DNA from 2 places in the Salicibibacter cibarius genome. Region 2 is predicted to be linked to the other one. Evidence: a T-box and tRNA genes for the amino acid it is inferred to sense, from the RefSeq annotation. Region 2 holds a T-box; the other holds one or more tRNA genes.
The links. The T-box of region 2 lies ahead of pheS (phenylalanine--tRNA ligase subunit alpha). A T-box ahead of a tRNA ligase gene usually reads a tRNA of that ligase, here a tRNA-Phe.
Positions count from the first base shown of each region.

Region 1: it has a tRNA-Phe gene. The T-box ahead of pheS (phenylalanine--tRNA ligase subunit alpha) is inferred to sense a tRNA for this amino acid. The anticodon was not compared.

Region 1 is NZ_CP054705.1:4,464,747-4,472,102, forward strand. Features, by position in the region: gene HUG15_RS22505 (YycH family regulatory protein) at 1-303, opposite strand, end outside; gene walK (cell wall metabolism sensor histidine kinase WalK) at 296-2,143, opposite strand; gene yycF (response regulator YycF) at 2,150-2,854, opposite strand; tRNA gene HUG15_RS22520 (tRNA-Phe) at 2,987-3,062, opposite strand; tRNA gene HUG15_RS22525 (tRNA-Asp) at 3,073-3,148, opposite strand; tRNA gene HUG15_RS22530 (tRNA-Lys) at 3,254-3,329, opposite strand; gene HUG15_RS22535 (YqjF family protein) at 3,443-4,150, shown strand; gene HUG15_RS22540 (aldo/keto reductase) at 4,211-5,101, shown strand; gene HUG15_RS22545 (NAD-dependent succinate-semialdehyde dehydrogenase) at 5,726-7,129, opposite strand.
Region 2 is NZ_CP054705.1:3,430,367-3,437,722, forward strand. Features, by position in the region: gene HUG15_RS17380 (CvpA family protein) at 1-502, opposite strand, end outside; gene zapA (cell division protein ZapA) at 509-772, opposite strand; gene pheT (phenylalanine--tRNA ligase subunit beta) at 955-3,372, opposite strand; gene pheS (phenylalanine--tRNA ligase subunit alpha) at 3,399-4,433, opposite strand; T-box leader at 4,479-4,698, opposite strand; gene HUG15_RS17400 (hypothetical protein) at 4,853-5,614, opposite strand; gene HUG15_RS17405 (FAD-dependent oxidoreductase) at 5,939-7,356, opposite strand, start outside.

The sequences.
Region 1 (7,356 bases), 1.0 Mb from region 2:
TCCGACGCCCTCCAGCATTTCGAAGTGACTCCATTCAGAGGAAAATAAATCTGTCGTCATATCATCAACGAAATCGAAAGACCCGTGGACAGTGATCCACTGTTCATTATCACGATGAAAAGCGATGTTTGCCGGCCCGACCACATCGGCCAGTTCCACTTGGTCAGCGAGTTGTTCACTTTCCTCCACGCTTTCTTCATCCAAAAGCCCCAGCTCAGGCTGATACGTCCATAATTGCCAGGTAAGAATTAGGCTAATGATCACCAGAAGGCTTAGAAACACGGTTTTCACATGCTCAACCATTGCTTTCACATCCCTCGCCAGAAGATGCCAAAGGCAAGGATATCTTTATGCTTGTCCCTTGGCCCGGCTCACTGGATACCCACACCGAACCCTGGTGTGCATCAATCATTTCTTTCGCGATGGCTAATCCCAAGCCCGTGCCACCCAAGCTTCTGGCCCGGGCTTTATCCACTCGGTAGAAACGATCAAATATTTTATGTTGGTCTTTTATCGGAATTCCCTGCCCTTCGTCCTGGATATCAATCAATGCCTCGTTTTCTTTTAGCTCCGCCCCGACCGTAATCGTGCCGCCCTCAGGAGAAAACTTGAGCGCGTTGGAAATGATGTTATCCAACACTTGGGTCATTTTATCACTGTCCATATCTACTTGAATCGGTCCTTGGGAGAAACGCCGGACAAACGAAACGTCTCGATCTTTAACAAGCATCTCAAACCGATCCACCAAGTGATGCAACCAATGAATCAAGTCGTGGCGTTCTGTATAAATCTCATGCTCTTGCACATCCATTTTCGATAATTGCAATAGGTCATTCACGAGGCGAATCATGCGGTCCGTTTCCACTTGAATGACATTCAAAAAGCGCGGGGCAAGATCTTCATCTGCTATGGCACCATCTTCCAATGCTTCCATGTAACTTTTTAATGTCGTTAACGGCGTGCGTAACTCGTGGGAAACATTTGCTACGAATTCGCGACGTTCTCTCTCCAATTTTTCCTTTTCCGTGACATCATGAAGCACTGTAATCAAACCGGTCACATAACCGCTTTCGCTTCGGAGAACGGAAAAGCTCGCTTCTATAAGAGAATCTCCGCGTTCATCACTGAAGTCCAAAATCAACGGTTCCGTATAATCATAGAGATCACTGGGGGCAACCTGTCCCGAAAGATCCAATATGTCGGGAAGAGGCCGGCCTTTTGCCCCTTCACTGTCTAAAGATAACAAGATTTCCGCTTGTTTATTGAGCAAAATAATACGGCCAAGTTCATCCGTGGCAATCACGCCATCTGTCATATGGGAAAGGACAGAACTAAGCTTCCGCCTTTCTCCTTCAGTTGTGGCGTTCGCTTCCTTTAAATTCATCGCCAACGTATTAAAGGAAGAGGCGAGCTCCCCGATTTCATCATTTCCGTAAACACGAACACGACGACTGAAGTCTCCTTCACTCATCACCGCAGACTGTTTCTGCATATCTTTAATCGGACGAGTAACGGTTCTTGATAGAAGGACGCCGATCATCGCCGTAATTGCCAAGGCAACGCCTCCGCTCGTCATAAAAATGTTATTAATTTGCGTCACTTCGTCATACATATCTTCCATCGATGATTCCAAATGAATGGCTCCAATGACTTCATCATCGTCTCCATGCAAAGGTTGCGTGATTACCCGCATACGTTGGCCGGTGTCCGGGTCCAACAACATTTCGTTCGACTCTTGATCAAGCAATGCCTGGGAGACACGTATTTCCGTATTCAGCAATCCACCGCTTTGCGTTCCGTGTTGATTGTGGGCTAGCACATTCTGTTGACTGTCCACTACTTGAATGGTGGATCCGGTACTGCTTAGCTCATTCACTTCATAACGGGAAATTAAATCGTTAATTTCTTCGTTCATGTCATTTTGATCCGTATCATCCGTTTCTTGTATAAGCGTTTGTTCAATATTATAAGAGAGCAAACTCATTTGGTCTTCCAATGCACCCCGATGATTGTCGACAAACTGTTCTTCCAGACGATCCATGAAAAAGATTCCGATAACCTGAAACGCAATCAGCAAAAGCATGACGTATATAAATATTAATTTAAATTGAAAAGATTTAAAGAAACCCGCGATTCGCTTCATCCAACTCTACTCCTGTTCGGGATGCCGAAGATAGTAACCTACCCCTCTTCTTGTAATAATCCAGTTCGGATAACTGGGATTATCTTCTACTTTCTCCCGTAGCCGGCGCACCGTGACATCAACGGTACGTACATCTCCAAAATAGTCATAGCCCCAGACGGACTGTAAAAGGTCTTCTCGTGACATCACTTGTCCAATATGACTTCCTAAATAATGGATTAATTCAAACTCCCGATGGGTAAGCTCAATCGGATTCCCCCGTTTACGGACGAGATAAGCTTCCGGATCAATCGTCAAGTCCCCGATTTGCTTAACCCCGGTATTTTTTCGATCTGCTTCAGGGACAACTTGAAGCCTGCGAATATTCGCTTTCACACGCGCAAGCAATTCACGGGTACTAAAAGGCTTGGTTACGTAATCATCAGCACCCAATTCAAGACCGAGCACTTTATCGATCTCCGAGTCCTTTGCCGTAAGCATGATAATCGGCATATCATAATTTTTGCGGACTTCACGGCACACTTCCATCCCGTCTTTATTCGGCAGCATAATATCGAGTAAAATGAGATCAGGCTTAAAGGCATCTACCTTTTCAATCGCTTCCGTGCCGTCATAGGCAACTTCGATTTCAAAGCCTTCCTTCTGCAGTGAGAATTCGAGAATATCAGCAATCGGTTGCTCATCGTCGACAACCAGTATTTTTTCATTCATGATTTTTCTCCCCATTTCGTAATTCCGGCACTATATTCTACAAGTATTGTAACACAGCTACGCGTTTAATGACGTTTATTATTGCATACAGAAAAACCCCGGGCGCATTCCGGGGTACATATATTATAAACATGGTGGCTCGAGACGGAATCGAACCGCCGACACGTAGATTTTCAGTCTACTGCTCTACCGACTGAGCTATCGAGCCAATATGTATATGGCGGGCCTGACGGGATTCGAACCCGCGATCTCCTGCGTGACAGGCAGGCATGTTAACCGCTACACCACAGGCCCATTTTATGCACTTTAAAATGTTTAACTTTGTTAAAAGATTAAAGTATAAGTAAAACTAAGGCTTCCGCTATAAGGACTTGGCGAAATCCAAGTTTTTCTAAGAATTGGTGAGCCATGGAGGATTCGAACCTCCGACCCTCTGATTAAAAGTCAGATGCTCTGCCAACTGAGCTAATGGCTCATTAAGCCCAAAGACAAAATTTATCTTAGCACGTCCGGCGTTTAAATGCAATGGGGAATGGCAAATTACTCGTTGGAAAACCCTAAGCGCATGTTCGCAAAAGGAGTGATCCTATGCCCAAACAGACGACACACCGGCCTCAATCGCTTCCTCATGGACTTTGGCTCATGACCCAGACATGGAAAGACGTATTATTCGCCCATTGGCCGCTCTCCCCGGAAACATTGCAAGCGAAAATTCCAGACCCTCTGGAGATTGATACCTATGAAGAGCAAGCTTGGATTAGCGTCATTCCGTTTGAAATCACACAATTACGCGCCCGTTTTCTTCCACCGGTGCCATTTGCGCATGCCTTTCCGGAAATAAATGTACGAACGTATGTCACATTTAAAGGACAAACCGGTGTTTATTTTTTTAGCCTGGATGCTGATCACCGCCTAGCTGTGCTCACGGCACGCTCGCTGTTTCACCTTCCTTATTTTTATGCCGATATGAAGGTGGAAAGGGAAAAAGGGGTCATTCGCTATCACAGCCATCGTCCGAAGACAATATTTGAAACCGTCTACCAACCGACGTCTGACGTTTTTACAGCAGAAATCGGAACCTTGGATGACTGGCTCACCGAACGGTACCGTTTATATACGACGCATCGGCGACATTTATATGCCCTTGATATCCACCATCAGCCGTGGCTGTTACAGCATGCCAAGGCATCTTTTCACAAAAATACGCAGGCTTTTGAATTACCGGCTACGGACCCTTTGCTTCATTATGCAAAAAGACAAAAGGTTTTCTTTTGGCCGCTTCGTCGTTGCACCTGATATACTGGTGTAAGCAATCATCGATATGAAATAATCCTAATCGATAGGAGGCAGAATAAAATGGAGCGTTCGGATCTGATCAAAAAGGCATTGCAAAACCGCACAGTGACATTGCCCGACGGTACCGCCCTTCCAAGGATCGGACAGGGCACATGGAAAATGGGGGAGCATTCCGATAGCAAAAATGATGAAGTCAGAGCCTTGCAACTCGGCCTTGATCTCGGAATGAGCGTCATAGACACCGCAGAAATGTATGGGGACGGCCGGTCTGAAGAGATTGTCGGGGAAGCCATCGACGATCGCAGAGACGAAGCTTTCTTAGTTTCCAAGGTCTATCCCCACAATGCAGGCCTGTCAAAAATCCATACAGCCTGTGAAAACAGTTTGCGACGTTTGCAGACCGATTATTTGGACATGTACCTTTTGCACTGGCGTGGTTTATCGGGGGGAACGCTCCAGGAAACGGTGGAAGGTTTGGAAGCGCTCCGCAAGGAAGGTAAAATTTTGCGGTGGGGGGTTTCCAACTTTGATACCTCGGATATGCAAGAACTCACGGAATTAGAGCATGGTTCCAATTGTTCCATAAACCAAGTGCTGTACCATTTGGGTTCACGAGGAATTGATTATGATCTTCTTCCCTGGCAACGAGAACAGCAAATGCCGGTGATGGCATACAGTCCCCTTGGCCAAGGTGGTTCACTCATCAGTCAATTAATGAACAACCTGATTATTAAAGAAATTTCCGAGAAACATGAAGCAAAACCTCTGCAAATCGCGCTCGCCTGGACGATTCGGACGAACGGCGTGCTCGCGATACCGAAAGGTACTGGCCAAAACCATGTCATTGAAAATGCGGAAGCCGCCACGATCGAGTTGTCAGAAGAAGATCTTCGAAAGATTGATAAAGTATTTCCAAAACCGGAACGAAAGATGCCTTTGGATATTATCTAAATCTCTCGTCACATCACACGCGAGTCCGATACGTCCAAACAGTTTGACTTATTTATATAAAAACCTTAAAATGGAATTAGAAAAAGCCGATTGGTCATCGGTCGATATTTGCTGATGGCGAGGTAATTCACCTCCCCTAATGAGTGATAAGTCCACCCCCATACAGGTCTTATCACTTTTTTATGTATATCTATCTGTGTTCTTGATGCATAATAATATAAAATCGCTCACATCATCCCCGAACCCCAGATTGAGCCGTCGCCTTCTTACATCGGTTCCCCCATGAACCGATAAGCGTAAGAAACGGGTTTGATGCTTGCGGATGTCACTTAATCCCTCTTAATGAGCAAAAGGAAGTGAATCAGGCGAAAGGCTAAGTCGGTGATCTTCCACCGCTTGGCTTTTTTCGCCTTTGTTTTTTCATACAATTTATCAACTCTGCTTGGTCTGTTCCGATATCTGCCGATGACATTCACCTCCTTTCCCCTTCATGAACAAGGGATGGGGTGACGATGCTAGTAACGACTCTCTATTAAACCATGTCGCATCGGTAAAGCTATTACAACACTACTGATCCTTTCATAAAGATGACCCCGGTGTTTGTGCCGGGTCATTCCATTATAGTTATAGTTTAAGCGAGATATATTTCGTCTCCAGAAACTCATCCATGCCTTGACGGCCGCCTTCCCGTCCGATGCCGCTTTGCTTCCAGCCGCCGAATGGCGCCTGTGCTGTGGAAGGACCACCGTCGTTTAAGCCGATGATGCCGTACTCCAGCTGTTCGCTCAAGCGGACCGCTTTAGACACATTGCTCGTAAATAAATAAGCCGCCAATCCGTAGATGGTGTTATTTGCCCGCTCAATCGCTTCTTCTTCGGTTTTAAAAGTAGCAATAGGCGCGAGCGGGCCAAACGTTTCTTCATTCATGCAAGCCATGTCTTCGTTTACCCCGCTAATTACTGTTGGTGTTAAAAAGAGCCCATCTTTCTTTTTGCCGCCCGTAACAACTTTTGCCCCTTGTTTTTCGGCATCTTCTATATGGGAGAGGACTTTGTCAACGGCATCTTCGTCGATTAAAGGCCCAATGTCAGTATTATCATCGAGACCATCGCCGACGTTTAAACCTTCAACGGCTTGCTTAAATTTATTCGTGAACGTCTCTTCAATCGATTCCGCCACGTAAATACGGTTCGCACAGACACAAGTTTGACCTCCGTTACGGAATTTCGAGGTCACTGCCTGTTCAACCGCGTTGTCAATATCCGCATCTTCAAGCACGATTAATGGTGCATGGCCGCCAAGTTCCAACGATATTTTCTTCATCGTTTCCGATGCGCCGCTCATTAACGTTTTGCCAACTTCCGTTGAACCGGTGAAGGTAAGCTTGCGCACGCGTTTGTCCTGCTGCCACGCCTCGGAAATTTTTCTGGATGAACCGGTGACAACGTTGACAACCCCTTTGGGAATGCCTGCTTCCACCGCCAATTCGGCCAATTTGAGAGCTGTTAACGGTGTTTGCGTTGCAGGTTTAATGACAGCTGTGCAACCGACTGCGAGTGCCGGCGCGATTTTACGCGTAATCATCGCCGCCGGAAAATTCCACGGTGTAATCGATGCCACGACCCCCACAGGTTGATGGGTGACAAACAACCGCTTGTCCGGTGCAGAAGCCGGGACCGATTCTCCATAGTTGCGCTTACCTTCCTCCGCGTACCATTTGATAAATGAATTCGCATAAGAAATTTCGCCGCGCGCTTCCTTGATCGCTTTCCCTTGCTCTTTCGTCATCGTTTGCGCGAGGTCTTCGTGATTCTCACCGATCAATTCAAACCATTTCTCCAACTTTGCGCTCCGGTCCGCAGCGGTAAGCTTGGACCACTCGGAGAATGCTTCGTACGCGGCAGTCGCAGCTGCCTCGGCTTCTTTTTCGCCGCCTTTCGGAATCGTATCGAGCACATCCCCCGTCGCAGGGTTAACGACATCGATTTGCTCCAGTTTATCGCCGGTCCATTCGCCGTTGATGAGAATATTCATCGTAGATAGAAGGCTCCTTTCAATTCAAAGATTACTGTAAAATGTTTTCGAATCATCTTTGATATAAATTCCCAACTTCATGCTTGTTGAAACATTTCTTCATTTGTTTGTTTTATCTGAATTATATAATTCTCGTTATCCGAGATGCTCAATCGCCTAATTTAACCGCATGGCCGCTTCATGACGACCGAAAATTCCTGCTTCTATCAAGTTCGGGCGCC
Region 2 (7,356 bases):
GGGATAAAAACGGCGTGTTTTCAATCATCAACCTGGCGACCGTTGAACTCGCGATCGTATCTTGAACGGCTTCAACAGGGATTATCGCGGCCACAAACAATAAGACAAAAACAACCAGGTACCCTTCGATGAAACCTAAAACACCGCCGAGCAGATTATTCAAAGTACGCACAATAGGCAGGTAACGAACGAAGTCCAAGAGCGAAGCAATCATGCGCAACAAAATACGCGTGGCAAAAAAAAGAATAGCAAAGGCAATTCCGTTATAATACACACTTTCCAAACTAAACGCCGGGATCATCATGCCGCCATCGCTTCCGTCCAAAAATTGGGGATATGGAAGCCATAACCGTAAATAATCGGCGAATGGGCTAAAAAATAAAAAGGCAACAATCATCGACCCGAAAAAACTGACAAGATGAAAAAATTGCAGGACAAGTCCCCGACGCAGCCCTACGAAGAACTTCGCGAAGAGTATCAGCAATATAAACAGACTTAACATGCGTATTTAATCCTCTTCCTCCGACATTAACCCTTGATCCTTTTGCATTTTCAAATAATCATCTGCAATATTGATCGCTGCAAGGACAGCGAGGCGTCTCGTATCAAGGTAAGGGTTCACCCTTTTCATTTCTCTCATTTTAGCATCCACGTACCTGGAAACATCATTGACATGACCTTTTGATTCATCACTGATAACTGTGTATTGATCCCCGTAGATTGTGACAGTTGTTCGTTTTTTATCCTGATTGTTAGCTTCTTGACCGGCCACCTGCGAGCGCCTCCCTTTTCACCTCGAACGTGTAATGATATCTGTGAGTATCTATCAATTAATTGGAAATGAGCATACTAATCCTATATTATCTAACATCATAACAAATTCCGAAGCTATTGAAAACAAAGGCAAAGATCTTTAACGACCAAAAGCGCACCCTCGCTCGGGGTGCGCTTTCTTTAATCGCGCAAAGTTGCGCCTAGCCGCGAGCGGAGGGCGGCTACGATTTCTTCATGAATGCTGGCAATTTCTTCGTCTTTCAGCGTACGCTCACGGTTTAGATAAAGGAGCGAATAGGCGAGTGACTTTTTGCCGGCTTCGATATTTTCTCCTTGGTAGACATCAAACAGATGAATATCTTCTAGCCATTCTCCCGCGGCCTCCACGATGACCGCTTCCACTTCAGCTGCAGCAATGTTTGCATCGGCAACAACGGCCAAATCCCTTCGGATAGCCGGAAAGCGAGGGAGGGGTTGATAGCGAATGTCTTCATTGTCTACGGCAAATAGCTTTTCCACATTTAATTCAAACACGTAAGTCGCTTGCAACCCTTGAGCCTCTTGTTCGAGTGGGTGAAGTTGTCCAAGGAAACCAACGGTTTCGCCATCGATGAGCACTTCCGCGGATCGCCCCGGATGCATGCCTTCCCGTTTACGGGCGCGAAAGACCGCTTCATTTTCTTTCCCCGCTTGTTTTAACATGCCTTCAACAATTCCTTTTGCGACATAGAAATCGACCTGGATTTCTTCCCCGTTCCAAGCATGATTGTACCACTGGCCGCTTAATATTCCCGCTACATGTTCATGCTCCGCCGGTTGCTTATTTTCATCTGCATACGGTTCAAAGACGGTCCCAATTTCAAACAAAAAGACATCTTCAAGTTGACGATTCACGTTGTAGACGCCGGCATCCAGAAGGTGAGGGACCAGGCTTCTTCGCAGCACTTCCCGTTCTTCACTCATAGGCATAAGCACACCCATCTTCCGATCACTTTCGTGCAGTAAAAATTGATCTGCCTTTTGTACGCTTGTGAGGGAGTAAGTGATTGCCTCTTGCATCCCCGTGCTTTCAAGAAAACGGCGGAGTTTGCGGCGACTCTTTTGCTCGTCGGTCAAAGCGCCGGCTGAGCGCGCGCCGACCGGCAATGTCGTCGGAATACGATCATAGCCATAAAGACGGGCAACTTCTTCGATTAAATCTTCTTCAATCGAAAGATCAAGGCGTCTTGACGGTATACGGACGCGCCATTCATTTCCCAGATCCGTCACTTCCAAATCGAGCCGATGCAACAACGCCTCGGTTTCCTCCGGCTCAAGCTCCGTTCCAAGCCGCGTATTTAATCGTTCCAAACTAAGATGAACCTCTTGCACAACAGCCGGTAATTCTCCTGATTCCACCGTACCTTTTAGCACAACGCCGCCAGCAATCTCTTCCATTAACGTGACGGCCCTTTCCGCCGCTTCGGCGGTTCGTTCGAAATCCAATCCTTTTTCGAATCGTTGGCTTGATTCGCTGCGCAACCCTAACCTTCCGGATGTTTTTCTAACATTTAATGCATCAAATTGTGCCGATTCCAGCAACACACTTGTTGTGTCCGCCTGTACTTCTGTTGACGCGCCGCCCATCACACCCGCGATCGCAACGGGGGCATTGCCATTCGTGATCAACACATCCTCACCGGAGAGCGTTCGCTCCTGACCGTCCAACGTCTCGATTTTTTCTCCTTGTTCCGCCCGTCTCGTTACGATTTTCTCCGAGCCAAACCGTTCATAATCGAACGCATGAAGGGGTTGTCCATACTCGAGCAATACATAGTTCGTAATATCGACAATATTATTGATCGGTCGAATACCTGCGGCCATTAAACGTGTTTGCAACCATAACGGCGATGGGGCTACCGTTATTTTATCGATCACTTTAGCTCCGTAATAAGGGACATCCTCGCCATTTGTCACTTCAACGGCGATGCGGTTAGCAGCATTTTTGCGAATCACCCCATGGGTGTAATCGGGATGATGAATCGGACGGTCCAGCAACGCGGACAATTCGTAAGCGACCCCGAGCATGCTTAAGCAATCCGGACGGTTCGGCGTCAAATCAAGTTCCATAATCACATCATTCAAACCGAGGACCTCAAGCGCATCAAGCCCCGTCGCGACCTCTGCCGGCAATTCGACAATTTGACCTTGTTCTGTTTTCGCCAATAACTGCTCATTGAAGCCAAGCTCGTCCAATGCGCAAATCATGCCCGCGGATGTTTCTCCGCGAATCGTCGTTTCTTCTATTTTTTTATTCCCAGGCAAGGTCGTTCCCGGCATCGCTACGGCAACTTTTTGGCTCTTTTGCACGTTGCTTGCCCCACAGATGATTTGCTTCGTTTGGTCACCTACATCTACTTGGCATACCGTTAATTTTTCGGCTTCCGGGTGAGGGGCTGTCTCATTCACCTCACCGACGATGACACCATCGATCCCGTCATGATAGCGATGGAGCCGATCAACCTCTACCCCAGCCCGGGTAAGCTTTTCAGCAACTTCCTCCGGGGTTGTGTCCGATAAATCGATATAATCCGTTAACCATTGATAGGAAACGAGCATCGTCGCTTCACCTTCCTTCTTATTTTCTACAAATGTTGAAACTGTGATAAAAAACGCGTGTCATTCGTGTAAAAATGGCGGATATCGTCGATCCCGTATTTCAACATGGCAAAGCGTTCCACGCCCATGCCAAAAGCAAAGCCACTGTAAATATTTGGATCAAATCCATTTAATTCCAAAACGCGCGGATGAACCATCCCCGAACCTAACACTTCAATCCATCCGCTTTGCTTGCATATTCGGCAACCTTTGCCTGCACAAATGCCGCAAGTGACGTCAATTTCCGCCGATGGTTCCGTAAATGGAAAAAAGCTCGGGCGCAATCGAATCTCTCGGTCTTGGCCAAAGTACTGTTTGACAAATGTATCAAATATTCCTTTCAAGTCACTCATTCGCACATTTTCATCCACGTAGAGCCCTTCGATTTGCATAAACTGATGGGAGTGGGTGGCGTCATCTTCGTCGCGGCGATAGACCTTCCCCGGACAAATAATCCTAACCGGGCCCTCGCCTTCATGCTTTTGCAACGTCCGGGCCTGCACCGGTGACGTTTGCGTTCTCAACAGGGTATCTTCACTGGTGTAAAAGGAATCTTGCATGTCCCGGGCCGGATGATTCGGGGGCAAATTGATCATTTCAAAATTAAAATAATCTGTCTCCACTTCCGGCCCTTCCGTTACTTCAAACCCAAGGCCGATAAAAATGTCCTCGATCTCCTCCACAACGGCTGTAAGCGGATGAGTGGAACCCTGATTCATGGGCCTTCCCGGCAATGTTACATCGATTTCTTCCTCTTCAAGCCTTTGTTCCAATTCGGCTTTCTCAAAAACTTCCCCTTTATTAGCCAGTGCCTCTTGAATACTTTCGCGAACCTCGTTAGCCTTTTGGCCGACGACAGGACGTTCTTCGGCTGATAGTTGCCCCATCCCGCGCAGAACCTCCGTAATGGCTCCTTTTTTCCCCAGATAACGGATGCGCACTTGTTCTAGAGCCTTCTTGTCATCGCTAGCCTGTACGGCTTCGAGCGCTTCCGATTCAAGCGCCTTTAATCGTTCAATCATTTCGTGTGTCCTCCTTTGTTAAAAATAAAAACCTCCGCCCCCTAAAAAAGGGACGAAGGTTTCGCGGTACCACCCTTGTTAACGACAGCAACTATCGTTCACTCTTGCAAATAACGGCTTGCGCCCGGTACACTTTTTTAGACTTGCTTTCAGTGCCAACTCCGGAGTGAATTCCAAAGCTCTTAACGCAGGGGAGCTCTCAATCCATGACTCCCCCTTCCTGGCCGCCAGTGTTCCAAGTACTACGCTCTTTCATTGTTTTTTCAATATGCTTGTATAACAAACAGTATAATCCATTTTTTTATCTGTGTGAACCTCTCCACCTAAATCAAAGATTTTGATGGAGCATCCCTTATCTTAAATACAGCGCAAACAAAAGCGGTTAAGACGCCTTCGGCGACTCTAATGCTTTCGTAAGGCTAATGAATGAAGACAGGGTCGTATATTCGAGCCAAGACAGTGCCTTTTATATCCATCACCGAACAAACCGCAGAGTTGTTAATTCCGAGGTCTACCGCACATATTTTTTGGTCGTTGATTTTGGTTTTATTTAATGTCACGTTTGATTGATAACTAACGTTTAGGAAATACTTTTTTCCGGCTTTAACAAGCGTAGGGTTGTTTTCTTTCCAATCCCAAACGCCGCGTTTATATAAGTCTTGGTCTTTGAAGGTGATATCCACCCAGACCCAGTCATTATTATCAAAAATTTTGATTTGAGCCGTTTTATCCGATGTTCGGTTAAACATATTACCTCGATAAAACACCGGGAATTCCTTGTGTTTTAATTGCAACCTCGGAGGGTTCTTTTTAAAATTTTTTCCTTCGGAAAGCGCAATTGCTTTCTCTTCTTCCCAGTTACGCAAATTGGAACGATAGCTTTTCACTTTCCCAAACGCCGCAGCAATGGCGCTTCTTCGAAAGTATGAAGGAAATTTATGAAAACGAGCATTAAATGCCCGGTACTTCGGAGAAGGATTTGATTCAGTTGTATGGATGAGCCGTTCCACCGCAGGAACGATAGATTTCGTCGTCATCTCATCAAGGTTATCAAACTCTTTGTCTATCACTTCGATAATAAAAGTAATAAAAGTCAGTGCGTCGTTGTAGATATCCAGTGTTGCGTCAAAGATACGAGAGTGATTCGTAATCTTGTGCGACAGCGTTTTGGCTATGTTCATCATCAAACCCTCCTTCTAAAAGTATCCCAAGGTCATCTAATTATAACGGAACATTTGTTTGAATTCATTATACCTTACCCTTTATGCAAAGTCTAATCTTATACTTAACCACTATGATTTTAAAAATAAACAGACCATGATCTTAGCGCCTAACCCCCACTAAATTTGAAGGGGAATGCGGTGCTAACTTTTTGTTCAAGTCATGGGTCAATAACCGGACCGTTCGCTCATCATGCTTTCAATCATTTTATCCCGGTGGTAAGCGCCCGTAAAACTCCCGCTTCAACGGGAGTTAACGGGCGACTAACACCCCGATTCGTTCAACTAACCATCAGAGGGAAAAACCCCCTCTGATGGAAGTTTCACTTTATATTCTTTTTGCAACGGTTTTTCAGCCGGACCCTCGATCACTTCCCCGGAATAGGAAAACCTTGATCCGTGGCATGGGCAATCCCAAGTGCGATCCGCGCCGTTCCAATTCACCTCGCAGCCCACGTGTGTGCATGTTGTGTCAACGACGTGAAGTTCACCATCTTTATCCCGGTACGCCCCTTTGCGTTTTCCGTCGATCCGCACGACAGCCCCTTCGTCCTTTGCCAAGCCTTTCATTTCCTTGTTTGAGGTCTCTGCTTTTCCTTCGACGAGATGCTTCGCCACATCGAAGTTTTCACGAAGGAAATGTTTCAGACTGGGGTCAGCATAAAAACGGGACGGTGTAAAAAGAGACGTGTATCGGTTTTCTTTTTCCAACACAAGGTCTTTAAGCAACAGCGCGGCAGCCGTCCCATTAGTCATCCCCCATTTTCGATAACCGGTGGCAACAAGAATGTTTTGCTCGGAAGATTGTGAGGTCAAATGGCCTATATAAGGGAGATTGTCAAGTGTCGTCAAATCTTGCGTGGACCAGCGGTTGACTTGTTTTTCAATGCCGAGGACGTCTTCCCCGAACGTTTGCAAGGCGTTGTAGTGGTCATGCGTGTCTATACCCTGACCTGTCTTATGGCCTTCCCCGCCGACTAGGACTAACGCTTCGCCATCAATGTTGGCAGAACGCAGCGAACGCGTCGGTTGATCCACGCTTATATACATCCCGCCCGGGTACGCCATTTTCGGTTTTATGGCAACGACATAGGAACGCTCCGCGTGCATCCTTGTAAAATAAAAACCGGTCCCTTCATAAAACGGAAAATGGGAACAAGATAAAATATATTTCGCTTGGACACGGGCATCTCCACGAGTGATCACGGATGGTTCCTCCCCCCGTTCCACATGGACGGCGGTCGTGTTCTCAAAAATCCGCCCGCCTTTATCAACGATGGTTTTTACAAGCGGCGCCAAGTAACGGAGCGGGTGAAACTGGGCCTGGTCTTTCATCACCAACGCATTTTTAACGCTTATATCAATCGGGAGCTCTTCAAGAATCCCTCCATCGATGTTCAGTTTTTCATAAGCCGCTGCTTCTTTTTCCAATTTCTTTTTATATTTCGGAGTCGTTGCGTAAAGATAAGCGTCTTCCGTGCGAAAATCACAGTTAATCCCATGCGTGTCAATCGTCTCACGAATAAATGCCATCGCTTCCTTATTCGCTTCATAGTAAAGCCTTGCATTTGTCTTTCCTAAATGTTGGATAAATTCATCATAGATCAACCCGTGTTGAGCGGTTACTTTCGCGGTGGTATGACCGGTTGTGCCATTGAGCAGCTTCCCGGCTTCTACCAACGCAACTTGCAAGCCTTCTTGAA